Regions from separate parts of the Lutibacter sp. A64 genome, predicted to be linked through region 1. Evidence: riboswitches for the same ligand, from Rfam matches in the RefSeq annotation. Region 1 holds a riboswitch; each other region holds the start of a gene.
What was found. A riboswitch is a leader RNA that binds a small molecule or an ion and turns the genes downstream of it on or off. The one in region 1 is predicted to bind cobalamin.
Positions count from the first base shown of each region.

Region 1 (2,189 bases):
ACTAAAATCTGCTAACTCTAACATTTTTAAATCGTTGTTATAGTCTCCAAAAACCATGGTTTCTTCTTTAGCAATATTTAATTCTTTTTGAAAAATATTTAAAGCATACCCTTTATTTGCATTATTATGAGAAATATCTAGCCAATTTTTACCAGAAACAATTACTTGTAATTCATTTTCTAATTGTTTTACTGAAGGGTAAATGTAAGTTTCAGAACATTCAAAATGAAAAGCTGCAATTTTAAAAAAGGTATCATCTGTAACTTTGGTAAGATCATCAACCAATGTGTATTCAGAATAATAGTTTTTAAACATTGAAATAAAAGCTTCGTTTTCGGTTTCTATATAAGCAGCTTTTTTTCCGCAAAGTACTATTTGGGCATTTTTTACTTTTCTAAGAATCTCAATGCTTTTTGAAATGTATGCTGTTGGTAATTCTAACGTAAATAATTCTTTATTTCCGCGCATAGCAAATGCACCGTTTTCAGCAATAATAGTTATTTCATCTTGAATACTTTTATCAAATCTATCTACAATACTAAAATATTGCCTTCCGCTTGCAGCAATAAATTTTATATTATTTTTTTTAAGCTGCTTGTATAGTCCTAAAAAATGATCACTTATTTTACTTTCTGAATTTAGTAGCGTTCCATCCATATCTGTAACTACTAATTTTACCTTTGAAAAATCCATATTCTAAATTTGAAAAGCAAAAATAAGATTATTGTAACGATTTAGGATTAACTTAATGTTGTTAAAAAAAATAATTATAAAATAATAAAACCAAAGCGCTCAGATTGTTAAGAGATAATGTTGAAAAAACACTTTTTTACGCTATTAATAAAATAAAAATAAGGCGTTAAATATAAAGAGTTTTTTATCTTTGTAGCGCATTGGTTTAACTATGCTTTTCGGTATAGTTAATTAAGAGGGAATCAGGTGAAAATCCTGAACAAACCCGTTACTGTAAGTTCCATGCAACATTTTGACAGGTCTATAATTTTAGGCCAATCTTTTGCCACTGTCTCTATGATTTTGAGATGGGAAGGCGGTTCAAAATGGGAATAAGTCAGGATACCTGCCACTGTGTATAATTTTAGAGCTTTCGTGGAATAAAGCTTTGAAGCCAGATGCAGATCATCAAATTTTCATTTGATTTCATTTTTTCCATTAAAGTTATTTGATAACGATCAAATAGTTTTTATGTTTTTATGTAACAAAAGGCTTTTATGCCTTATCAGTGTTGGTGTTTTATTACAAACATTAGGTTTGTTGTTGAACCCAATTTATGCGCAAAATAAATCTTCAGAAGAGAAGGTTAATCTAAAACTTGATTCTATTAAAAGAATTGCGTTAGATGAGGTTGTTTTAACTGCAACTAAACGTAAATTTAAAATAGCTTCACCTATGCCAGCTCAAGTTTTATCTGGGCAGCAATTAGAGAAAATGAATAGCTTATCTGTTGCAGATGCTATACGTTATTTTTCTGGAGTGCAGTTAAAAGACTATGGAGGTGTTGGCGGAATAAAAACAATTAATGTAAGAAGTCTTGGTAGTGCTCATACTGCGGTTTTTTATGATGGAATGACTGTTGGGAATGCTCAAAATGGTCAAGTAGATTTAGGGAAATATTCGCTAGATAATATAGAATCTATTTCACTTTATAATGGTCAAAAATCATCTATTTTTCAACCTGCTCGTGGGTTTTTCTCTTCTAATACATTGTTTTTACAAACCAAAGTTCCAGATTTTTCAGAAACAGAAAAAACACATTTAAGAACAACGTTTAAAACGGGTTCATTTGGACTTTTTAATCCCGCGGTATTTTTTCAACATAAATTATCGGATAAAATATCTTTATCCGCAAGTGCTGAATGGGTAAAAGCTGACGGGGAATATAAATATAGGTATAGTAAAGATAATGGATATGATACTATTGCTGTTCGTCAGAATGGAGATATAACCGCATTACGTAGCGAAGTGTCTTTACACGCAAAATTAAAGAAAGGTGGACGAGCAATGTTAAAGGCATATATATATGATTCTGAACGAGGCTTGCCAGGAGCCATTGTTGCTAACAGATATGAACATGTGCAACGGCAATGGGATACGAATTTTTTTGTACATGGCTCGTTACAAAATTCATACTTCAATAAACACGAATTACTTTTCAACGTAAAATTTAGTAG
Region 1 covers NZ_CP092487.1:3,345,354-3,347,542, forward strand. The annotation lists gene MKD41_RS13685 (HAD family hydrolase) at 1-693, opposite strand, end outside; cobalamin riboswitch at 878-1,100, shown strand; gene MKD41_RS13690 (TonB-dependent receptor) at 1,204-2,189, shown strand, end outside.

Region 2 (2,189 bases), 1.9 Mb from region 1:
ATCAACAGGTTTTCCATCTTTTACCAACATTGCAGCTGTAACAACTGGAAAAGTTAATACCGCCTTTTCTCTTTCGGTATTAAACCATTTCATAAAAAATTGCTGTAATTTTTTTAAACTCTCCCATTGTGGTTTACTCATATCAGGAAACACAAATTCGCCAAATAAACTATCAAAATATTTTTCATCGTATAGAGAAACATTCCAAAAAACAGACTGATAGCCTCTTGCTGCCGCAGGTTGATTAATAGCATAAACAGCATGTTGTAAATGATTTGAAACTGTTTTGGTGTTTGTAGTTAAATAATCATTTCCAAAGTCTTTTCTAGCAAAATAATCGAAATACAATAAAAACTCAACTGTTGCTAACGCACCAGCAAATTGAGAACTGACAGCAAAAACAAGATTGACAAATTCACCACAATAACTCTCTAAATGTTGCGGAGCTTTACTTTCTCCTCCCAATTTTGTCAATCCATCAAACAAAAAAGGATACATACTTATAGAAGTACAATAAGGTTTTAGTGAAGTTTCATCGTGCACATATATTTCGTGCGATTCTATTTGTCGAATATATTCGTTAGATAAATCCCTACCAAAAAGCTGTTCTATTTTATTTTTCACCAATTGCCTATTTATCTGAATATTAATATCTTTATTTAATTCAGCTTCCATAGTGGCAATATTTTTTGAAGATACATTTGCATTTGCATCCATTTTAGAACCATCAGCTGCATTATTAGCATTGATATAATTACTAATAAAGTTAATTTTTTTAGTTACTTGTTGCTCGGTTAATCTTATCATAACTTATTATTTTTGAAATAAATGATTTAATAATTTATTTGATTGTACTTCTTTAAATTTCTGATTGGTTGTTGGTGCATCTAAACCACCTAATTCTTGAATCCACTTACCTGTTTTTATAAAGCTTAAGTGTTTTAGTATATTTTCATCTACTTGTTCTTTTCCAGTATAAAGACAGGTTTTATAGCCTTCATTCTTGGCATAATTAAGGTAATTAATCAATGTATTTTTATGCCATTCTCCTCCCATAAACAATACACAACTGGCTAACCCTTTATAATTTTTAAGCGTATTCTTAAAAACTGTTTCTGTAAGCTGCTTCCCATTGCTATCTTTCCATAATATAGGAGAATGACAGCCTTTACAAAACAAATTACAGCCGCAAATACTAAAGCAAATACTAATTTCTCCAGGTACTTCTTGTAATACTATTTGAATGCTCGAATAATTCACTATTATCAAGTTATATCCGTAATAATAAAAAATTAATCATTTACAGATTGGTTAATAAATTGCCAAAAGCTAAGATTATTCAAAAAAAGAATATTCTATGCCATTCACTTTTCTCCCGAAAGCTTGACATTAAACTGAGATTGGTAGGTCTTCTGACTTGTTCTAGTTTTACGTCTTCCCATTTTAGTTAAAACAGTGACAAAGAGTGTAAAACCCTAATTGAACTTACAGCTGCGGGAACAGTTCAGGTATTTCACCTGATTCCCTTTTAATCAAATACACCGTTGAGGCATAACAGAACCAAATTCTAGGTTAAAATTAATCAAGAAATATGTTGAAAAACTAATTTTTAAAATATGTTATTAAGATAATTATTAACAATAAAAAAATCCAAATAAAACGAACTACGAAAACCATAAAAATTAGCTTATTTTTGTGCTATGCAATTAAAATTAGAATCAAAATTTAAACCAACTGGAGATCAGCCTGAAGCTATAAAACAACTTGTTGCAGGTGTAGAATCTGGTGAAAAATTTCAAACATTGTTAGGTGTTACAGGTTCTGGAAAGACATTTACTGTAGCCAATTTAATAGAAAAAGTTCAAAAACCTACATTGGTTTTGGCTCATAATAAAACCTTAGCAGCTCAGTTATATTCAGAATTTAAGCAGTTTTTCCCTAACAACTCCGTTGAATATTTTGTTTCTTATTACGATTATTACCAACCTGAAGCCTTTTTACCTACAACAGGTACTTATATAGAAAAAGATTTATCTATAAACGAAGATATTGAAAAACTTAGAATTAGTGCCTCCTCTGCCCTACTTTCTGGAAGACGTGATGTAATAATTATTGCCTCAGTTTCGTGTATTTACGGTATTGGAAATCCTGTAGAATTCAAAAAAAATATTATTACAATTAAAGTCGAC
Region 2 covers NZ_CP092487.1:1,234,997-1,237,185, forward strand. The annotation lists gene nrdD (anaerobic ribonucleoside-triphosphate reductase) at 1-807, opposite strand, end outside; gene nrdG (anaerobic ribonucleoside-triphosphate reductase activating protein) at 814-1,260, opposite strand; cobalamin riboswitch at 1,386-1,581, opposite strand; gene uvrB (excinuclease ABC subunit UvrB) at 1,701-2,189, shown strand, end outside.
Region 2: it holds a riboswitch for cobalamin, as region 1 does, so the genes downstream of both, nrdG (anaerobic ribonucleoside-triphosphate reductase activating protein) here and MKD41_RS13690 (TonB-dependent receptor) in region 1, are expected to answer to the same signal.

Region 3 (2,189 bases), 1.5 Mb from region 1:
TTGGTTTAATATTCCTTTTAGAGATGTAAATTTATTATTTTTATAATATGACTTTTAAACAACGATTGCCATACTTTTTAGGCGGATTAATTATAGGAACCATTATTGTAGTATTTATTTGGGGTAAAAAAAATACTACTTTTGATTACGGTCCAAATGCACGTGTATTAAAAAATATTAGAGCTAAAGAACGTATTTTTTCAGAAAATGCATTGACTATTTTAAATACCAAAAAAATTGATACCGCATATATTTCTCAAATCCTAAAGAATGGAGATGTAGATTTAGCTCATAAAATTAAATTAGACAGTTGCCTATATCAATATAATATCAAAGGAATTGATAGCCTAAAAAACATTACACTTACAGTTATTAATTGTGAATCTAATGCTATTATTAAAGCTATTAAAGTTGAATAAAACCCAAGTTTAAGTAGCTATTTACACAAAATAACACCTATTTAAAACAATACTTCACTATACTTTTAAACATAACTAATTGACACTTAACACTACTTAAATTGTTTCTTTTTTATTATATCTAAAAGGAAATTAATTAGGAAAAAAACAATTAACTTTGCGGCGTTTTTAGGTGACTTTATAAGTTTAAAAGGGAATCAGATGAAAACTCTGAACAGTACCCGCTACTGTAAATTTCACAGGTGATTTTTTCACCGAAATGGCTTTACCACAACCACTGTTTTTTTAAATGGGAAGGTAAATAAAGCTGAAATCAGTCAGGAAACCTGCCTAAATACATATTAAATATCAAAGCTTTCGGGAATAAAAGCTTATGGTACGTTATTGTATACTACCATATTTATTACCTAAGGTTTATATTGTTGTAACCATATAAATTAACAAATAAAATGAAACTTAAATTAATTTTCAGTATAACGCTGTTTACACTTGTTTTTATGTCTTGTTCTGAAGACAATTCGCTATTTTCCCCAAAAATTTTAGTTCAAAAAACAAATTACCAATTAGATTTTGAAGAAGCAATAGTATTGAACCCTGAAATAGAAAATTTAACAGAAACTACTATAAATTGGTTTCTAAATGATGAAATTGTATCAACTGAACCAACATATACTTTCTTATCAAATTCAATTGGTGAAAACGAATTAAAATTAGTTGTTGAAAATTCAGCAGGTAAAGAAACCTTAATATATAACATCCGTGTTTTTGGAAAATATGCCGAAGGTGTTTTTATTGTTTCTGCTTCTTCTGAAAATGATAATGGAACTGTTGGATTCTTAAAAGATTCAATATTTACATCTAAAGTTTTTCAACTAGAAAATCCAGATAAAACATTAGGAACCGATTTAATTAGTGGACAAATTTCAGATAATAAACTTTACTTCGTTTCACAAAGTGGTGCTAACTATATAACTGTTACAAATGCTGAAACTTTAAAACTTGAAGAAACTATTTCTACTTCTGAAGCTAGAAATCCAGCATATATTTCACTAGTAGATAATGATAAAGCATATATTTTAAGCGCTTACAGTAATACCAGATTACTTTATAATGTAGATTTTACAAATGCTGCAATTCAAAATAAAATAGATGGTATTTCAGATGTTCCTGCTATACAATCGGCTGTTTTAGCTATAGAAAATAAATTACTTATTGCTGATGGAAATTCAGTAAAAGAATTTGATACAACTACTGAGTCTGTAAATGAAATACTTACATTTTCAGATAATGTTTCAGGAATTGTTACCGATCCAAATAACAATATTTGGATTGCTACAGAAGGTAGAAATGAAGAAGCTACATTTGTAAAATTAAACGCTGATTTATCTATTGCAGAAACCGTAAAATTAGGTACTGATGTAAAATTATATCGTAATGGAATGTTGACTTCAGCTAATTCAAAATATTTTTATTGGCAAGAAACTTCAACAGGAAACATTCATCGTTTTGATAGCGAAAATAAAACTCAAGAATTATTTATAACACCATTTAATTACAACCTGTTTTTTACTACAGCTCTTAAAATTCATCCTAAAACTGGAGACATTTATTTAGCCGGTGTAACAGACTTTTTTGATATGAGTAATAGTGTAATGCTAATTTTTAATGAAGAAGGCGAAGAATTAAATAAGTTTGAGAACATAGGAACTGCTCCTACTGACTTTGTTTTTAATTATAAAGAATTATATCAATAAACAAAAAGCAGCTTAA
Region 3 covers NZ_CP092487.1:858,726-860,914, reverse strand. The annotation lists gene MKD41_RS03425 (alanine dehydrogenase) at 1-46, shown strand, start outside; gene MKD41_RS03420 (hypothetical protein) at 48-419, shown strand; cobalamin riboswitch at 573-767, shown strand; gene MKD41_RS03415 (DUF5074 domain-containing protein) at 869-2,173, shown strand.
Region 3: it holds a riboswitch for cobalamin, as region 1 does, so the genes downstream of both, MKD41_RS03415 (DUF5074 domain-containing protein) here and MKD41_RS13690 (TonB-dependent receptor) in region 1, are expected to answer to the same signal.

Region 4 (2,189 bases), 160 kb from region 1:
ATTGATTAAAGCTGTTTTTGTATTGATAAAAAACTTGTTAAACACACCATTATACTCAAACATTAACCTTAACGTTTCATCTTTATATTTAGTTCTACTTTGCGTGGTTTCTAAAATAGAAAAATGACGTAAACCATTAAATAATGAAGAGTATAATTTAAGTTGTTGTTTTGAATTAAATTTATAAGCTCCATTTAAAAAGGCCGATTTATTATAGAATTCTCCGTTTTCATTTTTTTGATTGGAATTGGCATATTTATAATCGTTATCAGAATCAAAATAAGCTAAACCACCATTAACATTTAAATTTGAAGTTGAAGTGCTTGCTTTTAGACCAATTTCTTTAGTGTTAAAACTACCATAACTGGCATTTACAGTTAGTTGATCTTGTTGCTCAAAAGAAAAATTATTATTTAAATTTATACTTCCACCAATAGTTCCAGTTCCAAATTGTGTGCTTCCGCCTCCAGGCCTAATAACAATTTCATCAAAACTAGCAGTACTAATTGTATTAAAATCTGTTTGACCTAAAAATTGAGAATTAATATTTATTCCATTCCAAACCACAGCTGTTTGCTGTGCCGTGGTTCCTCTAAAAGAAGGTGAAGAAACCATTCCTAAACCATTTTCTTTAAAAGAAATGGACGTTTCAAAATTTAAGACTTCTGTTAATTGTGGGCTATAATTTTGAATTGTTTTTTTAGATAAAATAGTTGTTTTTTGACCGATAGATTTTTCTATTATTTTAACAGATTTTAGATAAACAGTATCTAAAGCTTCAGCTTTCTTTTCTTGCGAAAACAATGCGAAACTATAAAAAAACACAACTAAAATTAAAAAATATCTCATAATTAAAATGTTGTTTCTCCCGACAACTAACTTGTAATTAAGTTGTTATTTTCTGGCAGGTCTCCTGGCTCGCGTCTTTTTGTTAACCTTCCCACACTTTACAATGCAGTGGTTATTTTGAAGTTATGTAACAAAAAGCATCTTTATAAAAAGACTTAGCTTACAGTTGCGGGAACAGCTTCTGAATTTAACAGAATTCCCTTTTAATTCACATTTAAAAAATAAATGCAAAACCAAACATGCAGCAAATATATAACTAAATATTAATCTATCTACGTTTAATAAACCTAAATTTAGCCGAATTTCGCATCAACCTATACACTTCTTAATTTAAAATATATGTACAAGTTAACATTTGTAGTTAATAAAATTTGTATATATAAATTATGAGATACTGAGACAAGCTCAGTAAGACGTTTAAGTACAATTTGCTTTAAACTTTAGAAAGTTATTAAAAAATAACCGCTACAAAAAATCTAGCTTTTCTTATTTGCTAATTGCCCACAAGCGGCATCAATATCTTTCCCTCTACTTCGTCTAACGTTAACAATTATATCGTTCATTTCTAAAATGCTTATATAATCGTCTATTGCCTGTGGATTTGCTTGTTGAAACTCACCATCGTCAATTGGATTGTATTCAATTAAATTAACTTTACAAGGCACATATTTACAAAATTTAACCAAAGCATTTATGGCTTCTTTTGTATCGTTAATTCCTTTCCAAACAACATATTCGTAAGTAACTCTGCTGTTTGTTTTTGCATACCAATATTCTATAGATTCTTTTAAATCTGTTAACGGAAATGCTTTACTAAAAGGCATTATTTTAGACCTAACCTCATCTATGGCAGAGTGTAATGAAACTGCTAAATTAAATTTAACTTCATCATCTGCTAATTTTTTTATCATTTTAGGAACTCCTGAAGTAGAAACCGTAATTCTTTTTGGAGACATTCCCAAGCCTTCTTCTGAAGTAATTTTTTCTATAGATTTTAATACATTGTTATAATTCATTAAGGGCTCTCCCATTCCCATAAAAACAATGTTTGATAATTTATGATTGTAATACAATAAACTCTCTTGGTTTATTGCTGCAACTTGATCGTAAATTTCATCGGGATTAAGGTTACGCATTTTCTTTAAACGCGCCGTTGCACAGAAGCTACAATCTAAACTACAACCAACTTGGCTAGACACACAAGCTGTTGTTCTGCTTCCAGTAGGTATTAACACAGATTCTACCACTAAACCATCGTGTAAACGTACAGCATTTTTTACAGTTCCATCAGCACTGCGTTGCATATCATCAACTTCAATATGATTAATTACAAAATTAGT
Region 4 covers NZ_CP092487.1:3,505,076-3,507,264, reverse strand. The annotation lists gene MKD41_RS14305 (TonB-dependent receptor plug domain-containing protein) at 1-849, opposite strand, end outside; cobalamin riboswitch at 887-1,102, opposite strand; gene rlmN (23S rRNA (adenine(2503)-C(2))-methyltransferase RlmN) at 1,326-2,189, opposite strand, start outside.
Region 4: it holds a riboswitch for cobalamin, as region 1 does, so the genes downstream of both, MKD41_RS14305 (TonB-dependent receptor plug domain-containing protein) here and MKD41_RS13690 (TonB-dependent receptor) in region 1, are expected to answer to the same signal.